Regions from separate parts of the Mesorhizobium erdmanii genome, predicted to be linked through region 2. Evidence: riboswitches for the same ligand, from Rfam matches in the RefSeq annotation. Region 2 holds a riboswitch; the other holds the start of a gene.

Region 1 (4,411 bases), 450 kb from region 2:
TACGCGGCGTATGTCAATTGGCATACGTCACGTATGTGGATAAGGCCAGAAGCATGCACCGACCCCGCAAGGAGATGATCGCCGAGACGCGCGCCAAGCTGATCGCCGCCGCCCGCCAGGCCTTCGGCACGACAGGCTACGCCGAAGCGTCGATGGACGATTTCACCGCATCGGCCGGACTGACGCGCGGCGCCCTCTATCATCACTTCGGCGACAAGAAGGGGCTTCTGGAGGCGGTTATTGCCGAAATCGATGCCGAAATGGCGGCTCGGGTGAATGAGGTCGCATCGAAGGCGCCGACCCGCTGGCAGCATTTCGTCGACGAATGCACGACCTATATCGAGATGGCGCTGGAGCCGGAAATCCAGCGCATCATGTTCCGGGATGGCCCGGCCGTGCTGGGCGATCCGGCGCAATGGTCGAATGCCAATGCCTGCGTCGGTTCAATGACCGATCACCTGACCGCGCTGCAGGGGGAAGGAGTGGTCGTCCCCAGCGTCGACCCGGAGACCGCCGCGCGGCTGATCAATGGCGCCAGCAGCCAGGCGGCGCAGCGGATCGCCAATTCGAACGACCCTGAAGCGACGTCGAAGATGGTGGTGGCGGCGTTCAAGCAACTGCTCGAAGGCCTGCTCAGAAAACCGGATACCCCGAGGAACTGAAATCCCGTCTGCGGCCTGGTGCGCGCCCCCGATTGACAATCTTCGGGGTGAGCGCATCCTTTGCAGCCATCTCTGAGGGGAGATTCGGGCATGTGGGATTTCGAGATCGGCAGGTCGGTGTCCATCATGATGCGGACCTGGCCCTTCATTGTCTTTCGCATGATCGTCTATTTCGGCATTACGCTGGCCTACATCGTCGCGACTGGCACCGGTGCCTCGGTCGGCTTTGGCGTCGGCCATATCTCTACCGATCCCGACGGGCCGATGTCCTTCGCCCTGTGGGGCGGGGTGGTCGGCTTTGGCGTGGTCTCGATCGCCGTCTACTGGATCCGCGAATACATCCTCTACGTCGTCAAGGCCGGCCATATCGCCGTCATGGTCCATCTGATCGATGGCCGGGATGTTCCCGACGGCCAGAACCAGATCGCCTATGCCAGGCAGGTGGTGACAGAGCGTTTCGCCGAGGCCAATATTCTTTTCGTCGTCGACCAGCTGGTCAAGGGTGCCATCCGCGCCATCACCGGCCTGCTCGGCGGCATTGCCGCCTTCCTGCCCATTCCCGGCTTGAGTGGCCTGGTCTCTTTCATCAACACGGTGATCCGCCTGTCGCTGACCTATGTCGACGAGATCATTCTCGGCTACAACATCCGCATCAACTCGTCCTCGCCCTTCGAAACCGCGCGGCAAGGCGTCGTGCTCTACGCCCAGAACGGCAAGACCATGGTCAAGAACGCCGTCTGGCTGGCGGTGATCATGTGGGGCGTGTCGTTCGTCATCTTTCTGCTGATGCTGGCTCCGGCCGCCGCAATTTTGTTCCTGATGCCAGGGCAGCTCGCCGGCTGGGCCTTCGTTCTCGCCATCGTCTTCGCCTGGGCCTTCAAGGCGGCGTTTATCGAGCCCTTCGCCATCGCCTGCCTGATGCAGGTCTATTTCAAGACCATCGCCGGCCAGGTGCCCGATCCGGCCTGGGACGCTAGGCTGGCCGAGGCGTCGTCGAAGTTCCGGGAGTTGAAGGACAAGGCGCTGGCCTCGTTCGGCGGCTCACGCTGGGGCACGGCCGGCGCGACGCGCTGATCAGCGGCGCATGCCCGCTCAACAACAAAGCCGTTGAGGCGAGACGCCGTGGATTTGAGCGGCGCTTCGCCTTGCCCGCCAAAAGTCTCGCTCATGATCAAATCGGGCAGCGGCAGGCGCCGACCCCAGCCATGCGTTTCAAGGTCCGGTTTGGGAGCGAACTCGGAAACACGGCCGACGCAGAGATAGGCGATCGGCGTCACATGCTCGGGAATGGACAGCAGGTTTTTCAATGCTTTTGGTTCGATGATGCTGACCCAGCCGACACCCACGCCTTCGGCCCGTGCCGCCAGCCAGAAATTCTGCACCGCGCAGACCGTGCTGTAGAGATCCATTTCCGGATTGTGCCAGCGTCCAAGGGGTGAGCCTTTCGAACGCTCGCGGTCGCAGGTGATGCAGATGTTGAGCGCGCTTTCGCAGATGCCTTCCAGCTTCAGCTTGCGGTAGAGCGCCTGCCGCTCTTCCACGACGGCCGGCAGCTCCTGTTCGCGCGCGGCCAGGAACAGGTCGCGCACTTCCGCCCGTCGCGCGGCATCGCGAATGACAATGAAATTCCAGGGCTGCATGAAGCCGACTGACGGCGCGTGATGGGCGGCAAGCAGAAGCTGCGCCAGCACCTCGTCTTCAAGCGGAGTCGGCAGGAAATGGCTGCGCACGTCGCGCCGCGTGAACATGGCGCGGTAAACCGCGTCGCGCGCCGCCTGTTCAAATCCGTCGCCCATTGGAGCGGTCATGGCTTCCGGCATCGCTTGTCCCCTTGCGATTCCAATCAATGTCATCCGCCTGACCATGCGGATGACGATGCCTGCCAGGCCGGTCTTCTGGCTCGGGATCAACCCGCCTCCGGTGCCTTCCCGTCATCGACAGTGGCATTTACCGGCGCGGTCCCCCTTACAGCGTTGGGCACGCCACGGAATCAAACCGTGTTCCCGATTCTCCCGCCAGAGCATTTGCTAAACAAACAGACCGGCGGGCACCAGGCAGTGGCGGCACCTTACGCCGAAGCGCCCGCGAACGCCAATCCCCGCGGCGACGCCAATGGACGCAGGTATGATTTTCCCCAGCGATCAAGCCGCAATGCATGGCCATCGCGGCGCCGGGGCACTAGATAGGAAGCATGACAACCCGTCTCTACACCCATCCGATCTTCCTTGAGCACATCACTCCGCCCGGTCACCCCGAACGGCCGGATCGCTTGCGCGCCATCGAGCGCGTGCTCGACGACGAGGCCTTTGCCGCGCTTGACCGTGTCAAGGCGCCGGAAGGCGACGAGGCCACCATCCTCTACGCCCATCCCGCCGATTTCGTCGCCCGCGTGCGCGCCGCCATTCCCGACGAGGGTATCGCGCGCATTGATGCCGACACCACCGCCAGTCCTAAGAGCTGGCAGGCGGTGATCACCGCGATCGGCGCCGCCAACGCCGCCGTCGACGATGTCTTTACCGGCCGGGCCGACAATGTCTTTGTTGCCGCGCGCCCACCCGGCCACCACGCCGAAAAGACCACGGCCATGGGTTTCTGCTTCTTCAACACTGCCGCGATCGCGGCCCGTTACGCGCAGAAGAAGCATGGCGCCGAGCGTGTCGCCGTCGTCGACTGGGACGTGCATCACGGCAATGGCACGCAGGACATTTTCTGGGACGATCCCTCGGTGCTCTATTGCTCGACCCATCAGATGCCGCTCTACCCCGGCACTGGCGCCAAGAACGAGACCGGCGCCGGCAACATCGTCAACGCGCCGTTGGCGCCGCAGACCGGCAGCGAGGTGTTTCGCGATGCCTTCCTCTCGCGGGTGCTGCCGGCGCTCGACAATTTCGCGCCTGACCTGATCATCATTTCGGCCGGCTTCGACGCGCACCACCGCGACCCGCTGGCCGAAATCAATCTCACCGAGGACGATTTCGACTGGGCGACCGGCCAACTGATGCAGCGCGCCACGCGCCACAGCGGCAACCGGCTCGTCAGCCTGCTCGAGGGCGGCTACGATCTGCAGGGACTGGCATTTTCGGTCGCCGCCCATGTCGGGCGACTGATGAAAGGATGAATTATGGCTGCTGAGACCAACGAAGACGTCAAGGCGATGAGCTTCGAACAGGCACTCGACGCGCTGGAGAAGATCGTCGATGATCTGGAGCGTGGCGACGTACCGCTCGACCAGTCGATCCGCATCTACGAACGCGGCGAGGCGCTGAAGGCGCATTGCGACCGGCTGCTGAAGGCGGCCGAGGACAAGGTCGAGAAGATCAGGCTGTCGCGCGACGGCAAGCCGGTCGGAGCGGAGCCGCTCGACGCCGAGTGACTGAAAATTGGGGCGGGAAGAAAACAGGTAGGGAGTTCAAGCAATGTGCCGAAACATCAAGACCTTGTTCAACTTCGAGCCGCCGGCCACCAATGACGAGGTGCGCGACGCGGCGCTGCAGTTCGTGCGCAAGCTGAGCGGCTCGACCAAGCCTTCCAAGCGCAACGAACATGCATTCAACCATGCGGTCGAGGCGATTGCCGCGGCGGCGCGCGATCTCGTCGATTCGCTGGAGACCAGCCAGGAACCGCGCAATCGTGAGGAAGAGGCTGAAAAGGCGAAGGCCAGATCAGCACTCCGATTTGCCTGAGAGCCAGCCATGAGCTTCTTCCCGGGGAAAGACCCTGAAGCCGGCGACGCCTTTGCCAGCGATCAG
Region 2 (4,411 bases):
TAATCGAGCAGGATGAGGAATTGCGGATTGCGCGACGCCACGGTTTCCCAATCCGTATTGCCCCAGCTCGTTTCCATGTCGGCCATGATGTTGTCGCCGCCGGCAGCAGCTATCATGGCGCTCGGGATGGCGAATTTTCCTGATGTGAACGGCTTGTCCTCGCCGGAATCATAGAGGAAAACGCGCGTCCCCTTGGCGCTGCCAACTTTCGCGGTGATCTTGGCCAATTGTGCCTTCCAGCCGGAGACGAGCCTTTCCGCGTCCGCCTCCTTGCCGAAGATCTTGCCCAGCTTTTCGACGTCGCCATAGAGCAGATCCATGGAGGCGGCCGGGCGGTTCTTGTCAAGATGGACGCAGCTTTCGGACAGCACCAGCGTCTTGATGCCGTACGGGGCGAGCGTGTCGGGGGTCACGTCGCCGCCGGGCTTCATGCCGTAGTACCAGCCGGCGAAGAAGAAATCGGGCTCGACCGCGACGAGGTTTTCGAGCGTTGGGTATTTTGGCGCCAGCTCGGGGATCGAGCCCTGCTCGGCCTTGAATTCGGGGCCGACCTTGTACCATCCGGTGATACCGGTCAGGCCAACGATCGACTGCTGCAGCTTCAGCGCGAAGGCCATCTCGGCCATGTTTAGGTCATGGATGACGGCGCGCTTGGGCGGAGCCTCGAAGGTCAGCGGTTTGCCGCAGCTGTCGACGGTGACCGGGAAAGCAAAGGCTACCGAGGCCAGCAGCGAGAAGACGAGCGACAGTGCGAGACGTTTCACAGGTTTTGCTCCTTGGTTGAACGATGTCGAATGAAGGAAGGGTTCGATCAAGAAAGCTCGATCAGGAAGGCGGCGCGGCGCGGTTCGGGACATCGAAGACCGTGAGTTCCCGGTCCTCGGTGGGGTGACGCAGGCGAAACACGTCGACGCCGAAAATCTCGCGGATCAACTGTTGGGTCAGCGCTTCGCGCGGCGCGGCGAGCGCTTGCAGACGGGCATGGTTCAATACCGCCACCCTGGTGGCGAACGGTGCGACAAGGGCCAGATCGTGCAGGACCGCGATGACCGTCATGCCGAAGCCAGCCACGAGTTCGAGCAGCTCGGCGCGGGCACGTGGGTCGAGATGGTTGGTCGGCTCGTCGAGGAACAGCACTTTCGGCTGCTGTGCGATGGCGCGCGCCAACTGGGCGCGTTGGCGTTCGCCGCCCGACAGCGAACCGATGGTGCGGCCAAGCAGCGGCAACAGGCCGGTCCGGCGCAGCGCGTCGACGACGATATCGCGCTCCTCGCTCCTGCGCCTCAAGCCGGCATGCGGAACGCGGCCAAGCTCGACATAGTCGATCACCGCCAGCCGCGGATCCGGCTGGTCGGTCTGGCCGACGACGGCAATGCACAAAGCCCGCTCGGCGGTCGAGATCCTGTCCAGGCGTCGCCCGCCAAGCTTCACCTCGCCCGAACTTGGCCTGAGCATGCCCGACAGCATGCGCAGCAGGGTGGTCTTGCCGGCGCCATTGGGACCGATGATGGCAAGACGATCGCCTGACGCCACCGACAGGCTGACCGCATGGACCAAGTCCCGGCCATTCGCGATCGCGCAGAGGTCGCGGGCTTCGAGGAGTGCAGTTGTCATCGACGGTCACCTGCAAGCTTGCCCGGCGCCGGGATGCGGGCCAGCGTCTTGCCGGCCAGCCGCGGCGGACGTTGCCCGGAATTGCACCAGCCGTCGGCGAGCGAGGCGTAGAGCCTGGCAAATCGCACCAGATCGCCGGCGTCGGCTTCGGCGTCGATGGACCCGAAAAGATAAGACGCCTTGCCCGGCGCCTGGAATGCCACCGTCAGCGGGCTCGCACAACCCGCCATGCATTCGACGCCTTCGATCGTGAAGCCATACGCCAAGGCGGGCTCGTGGCGGGCCGAAAACCGGGACCGCAAATCGGCGCACAGGCTTGCGCCCGACTTGATGCCGGTCGGGATGTCACGGCAAAGCGTGCACACGATGATGCGATGATCGATGGCGCCGTCCAACTTTCCGTCACTTTCCAAAACTGGCGACGGAAGGATGTTGGCGAGCCGGCCGACAAGACCGACGTCCACGTCTCCTCCCGGCACACCCCGTCCGGTCAACTCAGTGATGGCAGGTCTCCTGGCTCGCGGGTCTCAGCGCAATCCTGCCTTCCCAGCCTTGCCGGCCAGTGGCATGTCGGATCTTGCTCACCGCTTACAGTTGCGGGGGCAGCCACGGTCTCGATCCCTCGGGGTCTCACCGTGTTCCCTTTTCACCCCGTGCCTTTCGGCGCGGGGACCATCACCCGAGCATCGTAGATTTCCGCCGATCGCGCCGCAACGGTTTTCTGCTCCGACCCTCAACACGTCCGCAAGATCAGCAAATTTTGTTATGGTATAACATACCAGAGCAAACGGCGGTGTCAATCCCGGCATCGCAGGCGGTCATCGAAACGTCGGCAGATTTTTAAGAAGGCCGATCGGGATTTCGGAGATCGAAAGGCCGAAGCCGCCAGGGTGGATCGGGCGGATGCATCTCCCAAGGCCGTAAAACTCGACAATGCCGCCCAAAGCAGCGGCGTGCCGCGCTTTCATGCGATGCGGACTTTCGGCGCCGCCAGCGGCTACTCGGTGATGGGCGGAGTTCGAGTGAACCCCGCCCCGAATCGCATAGCTGAAGGGCAGCCGCGCCTACTTGCCTGACATCTGCTTGGCGTTTTCAGCCGTGATCGCAGTGGTGTCGACGGTGACCGTCGGATCCACCGACGAGGCGCAATCGAGCAGAATCTTCTTCGACATCTCGATCGCTTCCTTGGCACCGGTCGGATAGGTGAAGGTCGCCGCCCAGTCACCTTTTGCAACAGCCTCGATGCCGCCGGCCGGCCCCGGCAGGCCGTCCGTGCCGATGATCTTGACCTGCTTGCCCGCCCCCTTGGCGGCAAGCAGCGCGCCTGCCGCCATCATGTCGTTCGAGGCGTAGAGCACCTTGATATCAGGATGCGCCTGGAGCATCGCCGAGAAGGCGGTCTGGGCTTTATCCGGCACCCAGTCGGCAGCCTGCTCGGCCACCACCTGTATCTTGGCATTTTCCTTGACGCCGTCCTTGAAGCCGTTCAGCCGCTCGACTGCCGGGGTGGAACTCGGCAGCCCTTCCAACACGGCTGCTTCGCCACCTTCGGGCAACAAGGTCTTGGCGGTATATTTGCCTGCCTCGAGCGCGATCTTGTAATTGTCGCCGCCGATGAAGGCGGTGTAGTCCTTGCCGGGATCGCCAACGGTCTTGCGGTCGAGTTCGATGACCGGAATGCCGGCATCCATGGCGCGCTTCACAGCCGGCGTCAGCGGCGCTGCCTCGAAGGGCGAGATCAGCAAGATGTCGACCTTCTGGGTGATGAAATTGTCGACCTGCGAGGTCTGCGTGTTGACGTTGCCGGCGCCGTCGGCGATCTGCAGCGTGAAGCCGGGCACTTCCTTGGCCGCCGCGGTCAGCTCGTCATTGACGTGCTGGCGGTAGGGTTCGGCATTGTTGGCCTGCGAGAAGCCGATGATGAACTGGCCGTCCTTGGCGCAGGCTTTCACCAGTGGCTCGGCCGCATAGGCAGTGCCGGCAACGCATAGGCACGAGCCTGCCAGAAGCACGCTTCTGAAAATCGTTTTCATTACTCACTCTCCTCCTCGTCTGGCCGGGGGCCGGACATTTGGTTGACGTCAACATTGCCGTCTCTCCTCCTGTTTGTTGATCCATGTCGTTGTCGCAAAACCGATTTCACTTTTTGCGCGGCATGCATCAACGGCCCAAACCCTCGCGGCGGCGAACGAGGGATTGAAGCACTGCCGCCAGAACGATGATCGCGGCTGTCGCGAGCAGTTGCATGGCGGGCGTGATGTTGTTGAGCTGCAGGATGTTGGCGAGCGCGCCCAGCATGATGGTGCCGGCAACGGTGCCGACCATCGAGCCGGCGCCGCCGAACAGGCTGGTGCCACCAATGACCACGGCGGCGATTGCCGTCAGCTCATAGCCCATGCCGTCATTGGCGCTGCCGAAATTGAACTGGCCGGCATGCACGATGCCTGCCAGCGCCGCGGCAAAGCCGGTGATGGCATAGACCGATATCTTCACCATGGAGACGGGCACGCCGGAGATGCGTGCGGCGCGCTCATTGCCGCCGACGGCGAAAACGTAGCGGCCGAAGCGCGTGGTGTTGAGCACGATGGTGGCGATGGCAGCAAAGACGACGAAGACCAGGGTCGCCACCGGCACGGTGTTGTTGAAGAGCCGCTCCCCGAGCACCGCGAACACCGGCGGCGCCAGGCCCGGCCCCTCGCCATAGGAAATGTTGATGTATTGGTTGCCGGAGACGACCAGCGCCAGACCGCGCGCCGCCTGCAGGCCGGCCAGCGTGACGATGAACGGTTCCAGCCTG

What was found. Region 2 has a riboswitch for cobalamin ahead of EB233_RS22605 (DUF1636 family protein). Riboswitches for the same ligand answer to the same signal wherever they lie in the genome.
Region 1: linked by a shared signal. The riboswitch ahead of bluB (5,6-dimethylbenzimidazole synthase) and the one ahead of EB233_RS22605 (DUF1636 family protein) in region 2 are both predicted to bind cobalamin.

The regions. Positions count from the first base shown of each region.
Region 1 covers NZ_CP033361.1:5,087,572-5,091,982, reverse strand. Annotated here, with positions in the region: gene EB233_RS24820 (TetR/AcrR family transcriptional regulator) at 54-662, shown strand; gene EB233_RS24815 (hypothetical protein) at 753-1,736, shown strand; partial or broken gene bluB (5,6-dimethylbenzimidazole synthase) at 1,856-2,458, opposite strand; cobalamin riboswitch at 2,531-2,732, opposite strand; gene EB233_RS24805 (histone deacetylase family protein) at 2,854-3,780, shown strand; gene EB233_RS24800 (exodeoxyribonuclease VII small subunit) at 3,784-4,035, shown strand; gene EB233_RS24795 (DUF2277 domain-containing protein) at 4,079-4,345, shown strand; gene EB233_RS24790 (pirin family protein) at 4,355-4,411, shown strand, end outside.
Region 2 covers NZ_CP033361.1:4,637,219-4,641,629, forward strand. Annotated here, with positions in the region: gene EB233_RS22595 (ABC transporter substrate-binding protein) at 1-764, opposite strand, end outside; gene EB233_RS22600 (ABC transporter ATP-binding protein) at 826-1,614, opposite strand; gene EB233_RS22605 (DUF1636 family protein) at 1,611-2,009, opposite strand; cobalamin riboswitch at 2,102-2,306, opposite strand; gene EB233_RS22610 (substrate-binding domain-containing protein) at 2,679-3,647, opposite strand; gene EB233_RS22615 (ABC transporter permease) at 3,775-4,411, opposite strand, start outside.